2 regions of the Streptomyces sp. NPDC042638 genome follow, and region 1 is predicted to be linked to the other one. Evidence: riboswitches for the same ligand, from Rfam matches in the RefSeq annotation. Region 1 holds a riboswitch; the other holds the start of a gene.
The links. Region 1 has a riboswitch for cobalamin ahead of AB0B40_RS02915 (cobalamin biosynthesis protein). Riboswitches for the same ligand answer to the same signal wherever they lie in the genome.
Positions count from the first base shown of each region.

Region 2: another riboswitch for cobalamin. It lies ahead of cobN (cobaltochelatase subunit CobN); the one in region 1 lies ahead of AB0B40_RS02915 (cobalamin biosynthesis protein).

Region 1 is NZ_JBEZBT010000002.1:284,345-288,743, reverse strand. It holds gene AB0B40_RS02930 (lysozyme) at 1-551, shown strand, start outside; gene AB0B40_RS02925 (inorganic phosphate transporter) at 695-1,939, shown strand; gene AB0B40_RS02920 (hypothetical protein) at 1,974-2,201, shown strand; cobalamin riboswitch at 2,404-2,546, shown strand; gene AB0B40_RS02915 (cobalamin biosynthesis protein) at 2,644-3,588, shown strand; gene AB0B40_RS02910 (cobyric acid synthase) at 3,585-4,399, shown strand, end outside.
Region 2 is NZ_JBEZBT010000020.1:122,254-126,652, reverse strand. It holds gene cobN (cobaltochelatase subunit CobN) at 1-2,621, opposite strand, end outside; cobalamin riboswitch at 2,684-2,840, opposite strand; gene AB0B40_RS18705 (cobalamin biosynthesis protein CobG) at 2,899-4,170, shown strand; gene AB0B40_RS18700 (precorrin-8X methylmutase) at 4,205-4,399, shown strand, end outside.

The DNA.
Region 1 (4,399 bases):
TCAAGGCGACCGAGTCCACGAACTACCGCAACCCCTATTTCTCCGGGCAGTACACCGGCGCACGCAACGCCGGACTGCTCCGGGGCGCGTACCACTTCGCCCTCCCGGACCGGTCCTCCGGCGCCAAGCAGGCCGCGTACTTCGTACGGCACGGCGGCGGCTGGCGGGCGGACGGCTGGACGCTGCCGCCCGCGCTCGACATCGAGTACAACCCGTACAACACCTCGCGAAAGTGCTACGGGCTGGGCAAGGCGCGGATGGTGGGGTGGATCCGGTCGTTCAGCGACGAGATCAAGCGGGAGACCGGCCGCCGTCCGGTGATCTACACCACGACCCAGTGGTGGAAGCTGTGCACCGGCAACAGCCGAGCGTTCTCTCAGAGCCACCCGCTGTGGATCGCCCGGCACGGCACCTCGCGGCCGGGAGCGCTGCCCGGCGGCTGGCGGTACTGGACGTTCTGGCAGTACGACACCCGGGGCGCGCTGCCGGGTGACCAGAATCTCTTCAACGGGTCGTTGAGCCGGCTGCGGATCTTCGCGCGGGGCCGGTAGCCAAGGGGCGTCTGGCCCGACGGAGCGAAACGGAACCCGGACCCCGCGTCAGAGACACCACTACGCCCGCCTCAGTTCATCTTCCGTTCACCCAGGTTGCCTACGGTCATCGCGCCAACGACCTCGAACGATTGCCTGGGTAAATGGAAAGCTTCTCGCTGATCCTCGCGATTGTGGTGGTAACCGCTCTCGCGTTTGATTTCACGAACGGTTTCCACGACACCGCGAATGCGATGGCCACCACCATCTCCACAGGCGCCCTGAAGCCCAAGATCGCGGTGGCCATGTCCGCCGTACTCAATCTTGTGGGCGCCTTCCTCTCCGTGGAGGTCGCGAACACGATCTCCAAGGGTCTCGTCGACGAGACCGGCATCCGTCCCGAGGTCATCTTCGCCGCCCTGGTCGGCGCGATCCTCTGGAACCTGCTGACCTGGCTGGTGGGCCTTCCCTCCAGTTCCTCGCACGCCCTGATGGGCGGCCTGGTCGGCGCCACCGTCGCCTCCGCCGGCTTCGGCGCCGTGCACGGTGAGGTCCTGGTCACCAAGGTGCTGCTGCCGGCGGTGGCCGCGCCGCTCGTGGCGGGCCTCGCCTCGATGCTGGCCACCCGCTTCTCCTACGGCATCGGCGACAAGGCCGAGGGCGACGCCACCCGCAAGGGCTACCGCGCCGGCCAGATCGCCTCCGCCGGCCTGGTCTCGCTCGCGCACGGCACCAACGACGCCCAGAAGACGATGGGCATCATCACCCTCGCCCTGATCGCGGGCGGCGCGATCGCCCCCGGCTCGAACCCTCCCACCTGGGTGATCCTCTCCGCGGGCCTGGCCATCGCGCTCGGCACCTACATCGGCGGCTGGCGCATCATCCGCACCATGGGCACAGGCCTGACCGACCTGGAGCCGCGCCAGGGCTTCGCCGCCCAGACGAGCGCCGCGACCGCCATCCTGGCCTCCTCCCACCTCGGTTTCTCCCTCTCCACCACCCATGTCGTCTCCGGCTCGGTGATGGGCGCGGGCCTCGGCCGCAAGGGCGGTGTGGTCCGCTGGTCCACCGCGACCCGCATGATCGTCGCCTGGGTGCTCACCCTCCCGGCCGCCGCGCTGGTCGGCGCGGGCGCCGAGTCCGTCACCGGCCTGGGCGACTGGGGTACCGCCGTGGTCGCCGTCCTCCTGGTCGCCGCGAGCGCCACGATCTGGAAGATCTCCCGCCGCGAGGTCGTGGACCACACCAGCGTCGTCGCCGAGACCACGGAACCGGCCGGTGTGGTCACCACCGCCATCGCCGCCGTCATCCCGCCGCCCGCGGGCACGGTAACCGAGGACCTGACGGCCACGATCCCCGCCCCGGCCGCCGAGCCGGCTCCCGCCACCCCGCCGGCCGCCACGGTCTGACCCCGAGCACCCGGTTACTGAAGGAAGCAACCCCATGAAGATCGACTGGGCGGCCATCGGCTCCGTCTTCGGCGTCAGCCTCGTGTTCACGGTGGGCCTGGTGGCCCTGTTCACCCTCGGTGTCAACGGTCTGGCCCGGCGCGAGAGGGCCACGGCCCAGGGCGGCTCCGCCGGCCTCGCCGTCACCGGCGCCTACGTCTGCTTCGCGGCCTGCGCGGCGGCCGTGGCCTACGGCATCTACCTGATCGTGGCCAAGGCCTGACCCACCCCCCAGGGCCTGACCCGGACCGGCCCGCCCCCAGGGCGTGACCCGGACCGCCCACGCCCAGCGGGCCACGCCCTGCCCGAGCACCCCCGAGGCTCCCCTCCGGCCCGTTACGGAGGGGAGCCTCAGGCATGCCCGCACGCCCCGGGATGTGGGGATCGGCACACTCTCCCCACGCAGGTCAACGGCAGGTTGACGGCCGTTCCGGGCGCGTGGTGGACTGCCCAGGCCATGTACGGCGGCAGGAGAGGAAGCCGGTGCGATTCCGGCGCGGTCCCGCCACTGTCACCGGGGAAGAACCCCCGGGAGCCAGGAACTCTCACCGCCGATTCACGTCGAACCAGGGCGCGGACACCCTGAGTGAGGACACAGATCGCCATGCCCGGCTGCCCAAGGACCCCTTCCAGGACCGCTCCTGTGCCCACGGCCGGCTGAGCCGGTGGGTGCCGATCGCACGTACGCGTACGGTGCCGCCGCCGGCGTCCTCGGCGACCTGCTCCTCGGCGATCCGCGCCGCGGGCACCCGGTCGCCGCCTTCGGCCGGGCGGCCGGAGCCGTGGAAGGCGCCCTGTGGCACGACCACCGCGGCTGGGGCGCCCTGCACACCACCGTGTGCGCCGGCGGCGCCGCCGCGCTCGGCGCGCTGGCCGTACGCGCCGTACGCCCCTCCCCCGCCGCATCCCTCGCGCTGACCGCCGTCGCCACCTGGGCCGTCGTCGGCGGCACCTCGCTGGCCCGGGAGGCCCGCACCGTCGGCCGCGCCCTGGAGGCCGGCGACATCGAGGCGGCCCGGGCCCGGCTGCCCCATCTGTGCGGCCGGGACCCTCAGACGCTGGACGCCGACGGCATCGCCCGGGCCGTGGTCGAGTCGGTCGCCGAGAACACCTCCGACGCCGTCGTCGGCGCCCTGGTCTGGGGCGCCGTGGCCGGGGTGCCGGGGCTCCTCGGGTTCCGTGCGGTCAACACCCTGGACGCCATGGTGGGCCACAAGTCACCCCGCCACCGCCGCTACGGCTGGGCCTCCGCCCGCCTCGACGACGTCGCCGGCTGGCCGGGGGCCCGGCTGACCGCCGTACTCGCCGCCGCGGCCGGACCCGACCCCCGGGGCGCCCTGCGCGCCTGGAGGGCCGACGCGCACAGGCACCCGAGCCCCAACGCCGGTCCGGTGGAGGCGTCCTTCGCCGGTGCCCTCGGCGTCCGGCTGGGCGGGACGCTCTCCTACGGCGGGCGGGTCGAACACCGCCCCGTGCTCAACGGCGCCACCGGACGGCCCGTCCGGGCCGCCGACATCGACCGGGCCGTACGGCTCTCCCGCCGCGTCGGCCTGCTCGCGCTCGGCGCCACGGTCGCCGCGCGCGCACTGTGGAAGGGACGCGGGAAGTGAACGGTGGTCTCCTCGTCGCCGGCACCACCTCCGACGCCGGCAAGAGCGTCGTGACGGCCGGTATCTGCCGCTGGCTGGTACGCCAGGGCGTGAAGGTGGCGCCGTTCAAGGCGCAGAACATGTCCCTCAACTCGTTCGTCACCCGGGAGGGCGCGGAGATCGGCCGCGCCCAGGCCATGCAGGCACAGGCCTGCCGGATCGAGCCGACCACGCTGATGAACCCGGTGCTGCTCAAGCCCGGCGGCGAGCAGAGCAGCCAGGTCGTGCTGCTGGGCAAGCCGGTGGGCGAGCTGAGCGCGCGCGGGTACCACGGCGGGCGCCAGCAGCGGCTGCTCGGCACGGTGCTGGACTGCCTGGCCGAGTTGCGGGGCACGTATGACGCGGTGATCTGCGAGGGGGCGGGAAGTCCGGCCGAGATCAACCTGCGGCGGACCGACATCGTCAACATGGGCGTCGCCCGGGGCGCGCGGCTGCCCGTGCTCGTGGTCGGCGACATCGACCGCGGGGGTGTCTTCGCCTCCTTCTTCGGGACCCTCGCCCTGCTCTCGCCCGAGGACCAGGAGCTGGTCGCCGGGTTCCTGGTGAACAAGTTCCGGGGCGATGTCGGCCTGCTGGAGCCCGGGCTGGACATGCTGCACGGCCTCACCGGGCGGCACACCTACGGCGTGCTGCCGTTCCGGCACGGGCTCGGCATCGACGAGGAGGACGGGCTGCGCATCTCGCTGCGCGGCACCGTCCGCGAGTCCACCGTCGCTCCCCCGGTCGGCGAGGACGTGCTGCGGGTCGCCGTGTGCGCGATCCCGCTCATGTC
Region 2 (4,399 bases), on a different contig from region 1:
ACGTCGTCGCCGGCGGTGCGCATGGCGCTGGTGCCCCACAGGGACAGGCCGACGGAGGTGGGCCAGTCGCCGTTGTCGGTGCGGTAGCGCTCCAGGAGGGAGTCGGCGAGGGCCTGGCCGGTCTCCCAGGCGAGCCGGGAGGGGACGGCCTTGGGGTCGACGGAGTAGAAGTTGCGGCCGGTCGGCAGCACGTTGACCAGGCCGCGGAGCGGGGAGCCGGAGGGTCCCGCCGGGACGAAGCCGCCGGCCAGGGCGTGGACGGCGTGGTCGATCTCGGCGGTGGTCGCGGCGAGGCGGGGGACGACCTCGCGGGCGGCGAACTCCAGGATGGCGGCGACCTGTTCGCCGTGCCCGGCGGGTACGGCGGCGGGGTCCCAGCCCGCGTCCTCCATCGCCTGCACCAGAGCGCGGGCCCTCTCCTCCGCCTCGTCGGCGGTCGTGCGGGTCGCGGCCGACTCGTCCAGGCCGAGGGCCTCGCGCAGGCCGGGCAGCGCCTGGGCGCCGCCCCAGATCTGGCGGGCGCGGAGGATGGCGAGGACCAGGTTGACGCGGTCGGCGCCGGCGGGCGGGTTGCCGAGGACGTGCAGGCCGTCGCGGATCTGGGCGTCCTTGACCTCGCAGAGCCAGCCGTCGACGTGGAGGAGGAAGTCGTCGAAGCCGTCGTCGTCGGGGCGGTCGTCCAGCCCGAGGTCGTGGTCGAGGCGGGCGGCCTGGATGAGGGTCCAGATCTGGGCGCGGATGGCGGGCAGCTTGGCCGGGTCCATGGAGGAGATCTGGGCGTACTCGTCCAGGAGTTGCTCCAGGCGCGCGATGTCGCCGTAGGAGTCCGCGCGGGCCATGGGCGGGACGAGGTGGTCGACGAGGGTGGCGTGCACGCGGCGCTTGGCCTGGGTGCCCTCGCCGGGGTCGTTGACCAGGAAGGGGTAGACCAGCGGGAGGTCGCCGAGGGCGGCGTCGGGGCCGCAGGCGGCGGACAGGCCGGCGTTCTTGCCGGGCAGCCACTCCAGGTTGCCGTGCTTGCCGAGGTGGATCATCGCGTCGGCGCCGAAGCCGCCGTCGGAGACCGGGGCGGCGATCCAGCGGTAGGCGGCCAGGTAGTGGTGGGAGGGCGGCAGGTCCGGGTCGTGGTAGATGGCGATCGGGTTCTCGCCGAAGCCGCGCGGGGGCTGGATGAGGACGAGCAGGTTGCCGAAGCGCAGGGCCGCCAGGACGATGTCGCCCTCCTGGTTGCGGCTGCGGTCGACGAACATCTCCCCCGGCGCCGGGCCCCAGTGCTCCTCGACCGCCGTGCGCAGCTCCTCGGGGAGGGTGGCGAACCAGCGGCGGTAGTCGGCGGCCGGGATGCGGACCGGGTTGCGGGCCAGCTGTTCCTCGGTGAGCCAGTCCTGGTCGTGGCCGCCCGCCTCGATGAGCGCGCGGATCAGCTCGTCGCCGTCACCGGAGACCAGTCCGGGGATGTCGGCGTCGCCGAAGTCGTAGCCCTCCTCGCGCAGTCGGCGCAGCAGGGCGACGGCGCTGGCCGGGGTGTCGAGGCCCACCGCGTTGCCGATGCGGGAGTGCTTGGTGGGGTAGGCGGACAGCACGAGGGCGAGGCGCTTGTCGGCGGGCGGGATGTGGCGGAGCCGGGCGTGGCGTACGGCGATACCGGCGACGCGGGCCGCGCGCTCGGGGTCGGCGACGTAGGCGGGCAGGCCGTCGGCGTCGATCTCCTTGAAGGAGAACGGGACCGTGATCAGGCGGCCGTCGAACTCGGGGACGGCGATCTGGCTGGCCGCGTCCAGCGGGGAGACGCCCTCGTCGTTCTCCTGCCAGGCGGTGCGGGAACCGGTCAGGCACAGGGCCTGGAGGATGGGCACGTCGAGGGCGGTCAGCGCACCCGCGTCCCAGGACTCGTCGTCACCGCCGGCCGATGCCTCGGCGGGCTTGGTGCCGCCGGCCGCGAGCACCGTGGTGACGATCACGTCGGCGGTGCGCAGGGTGTCGATCAGCTCCGGCTCGGGAGCGCGCAGGGAGGCGACGTACAGGGGCAGCGGCCTGGCGCCCGCGTCCTCGACGGCGTCGCACAGGGCGTGCACGAAGGCGGTGTTGCCGCTCATGTGGTGGGCGCGGTAGTAGAGCACGGCGACGGTCGGGCCGTCCGCGGGCCGGGCCGCGCGCTCCAGGGGGCCCCAGGTGGGCGCGGGCGCGGGCGCGTCGAAGCCGTGGCCGGTGAGCAGGACCGTGTCCGACAGGAACCGGGCGAGCTGTTCCAGGTTGGCGGGGCCGCCGTGGGCGAGGTAGGCGTGGGCCTCGGCGGCGAGGCCGACGGGCACGGTGGACGCGGCCATCAACTGGGCGTCGGGGGCCTGCTCACCGCTGAGGACGACCACCGGACGCCCGTCGGCGAGCAGCAGGTCGAGGCCGTCCTGCCAGGCGCGGATGCCACCGAGGAGGCGTACGACCACGAGCTCGACGCCGTCGAGGAGGGCCGGGAGGTCGTCCAGGGGGAGCCGGGCGGGGTTGGCGAAACGGTAGGAGACCGGGCCGCCGGCGGCGCGGGCACTGAGCAGGTCGGTGTCGGACGTCGACAGGAGCAGGATCTCGCGGGCGTGCGGAGCACGCTCCCCGGACGAAGTGGGCATGCGATGCCTGGCCTTCCTCGGGGTCCGCGCCCCGGGCGGTGTGGGATGGATCTCCCCCTCGGACGAAGCCGGGGTGCGGGGGAAGGGAGTTCCTGACTCACCCGTCCGCCGTGGGCGGGTTCACAGTGGCGGGACCGCGCCGGAATCGCACCGGCTTCCTCCCCTTTTCGCCGTCGTGGCGGTTCGTGGACCAGGTGATCCACTGGGGAGCATAGTAAGGGCCACCGAAGGGAGCGCGGGACATACAGTCGGAGTGATCGTAGGTATGCTCACGGCCATGTCCGCGGCAGCTCCTCCTCCGTCGTCCCAGGCCACACCGGCCGCACGGGACCGCGGTGACGCCTGCCCTGGGACACTGCGCCTGCACGCGGCGGACGACGGGGCGCTGGCCCGTATCCGGCTTCCCGGGGGCGTGCTGTCCACCGGTCAGGCACGGGCGCTCGCCGTCGCGGCCCGGCGGCTGGGCGACGGCGACCTGCACCTGACCTCACGCGGCAACGTGCAGTTGCGCGGGCTGCCGCAGGGGTGTGGCGCGGCGCTGGCGGAGCTGCTGGACGCGGCCGGCCTGCTTCCCTCCCGGGAGCACGAGCGGGTGCGCAACGTCGTCGCTTCGCCCCTGTCCGGTCTCGACGGCGGCGGGTTCCGGGACGTACGGCCCTGGTTGACGGCCTTGGACACCTCCCTGTGCGCGAGCCGGGCCGCGGAGGGCCTTTCCGGCCGTTTTCTGTTCGCTGTGGACGACGGGCGTGGTGACATGTCCGGTCTCGGCGCCGATGTCACGGTCAGGGCGCTCGCGGACGGCGGCGCGTGGCTGGCTCCGGGCTCGGTGCGGGTGTCCGCCGAGGACGCGCCCCGGGCCGCGCTGGCGGCTGCCGAGGCGTTCCTGGAAGCGGCCCGGTCCCACGGGAAGCGCGCCTGGCGGGTGTCCGAACTCGGTGTGTCCCGGGAGGAGATGGGCCGCCTGGTCCGTGACCGCCTGGACTGCGGGGGGATCGGCCACGAGGACCACCCCGAGCCGGCCGGCGTCGCCGACGGGCCTCCCCCGGGAGCCGTCGAGGGCGCTCTGTCGGTCCACGTCCCGCTGGGACGCCTCTCGGCCCACCAGTGGGAGGAGCTGACGGACGTCGCCGGCAGCGAGCTCCGGCTGACGCCCTGGCGAGGCGTGGTCCTGCCCACGGCAGGCATGGCCACGGGAGGGGCGGCCGAGGCGCTCGCCCGTCTCGGCGCGGCCGGTCTGGTCACCGACCGCGCCTCCCCCTGGCTCCACGTGGGTGCCTGTATCGGCCGGCCCGGGTGCGCCGAGGCGCACGCCGACGTACGGGCGGACGCGGCCCGAGCGCTCGATGCCGCCGGCGATCCGGGCCTGCCCCTGTACTGGTCCGGCTGTGACCGGCGGTGCGGGCACCCACGCACCGACCATGTCGAGGTGGTCGCGGCACCGGATGGCGGTTACCGCCTGTCCGCCGCCCCGGCCGGCCCGCGACCGCGAACCGCCTTCGCAGCAGACCCTTCCCAGATACGCGCCGCCCTGGCGGCGATCACTTCATGAGCCGCAAGCCGACCGAGAGCAACGAGAAGACACCGTGACCACCCACGTCTACGAGAAGGACGGAGCGGCGATCTACCGCCAGTCCTTCGCCACGATCCGCGCGGAAGCAGACCTCGCCGGCTTGCCCGCCGATGTCAGCCAGGTCGCGGTGCGCATGATCCACGCCTGCGGCATGGTCGACCTAGTCCGGGACCTGTCCTACACCCCCGCGGTGGTGGCCCGGGCCCGC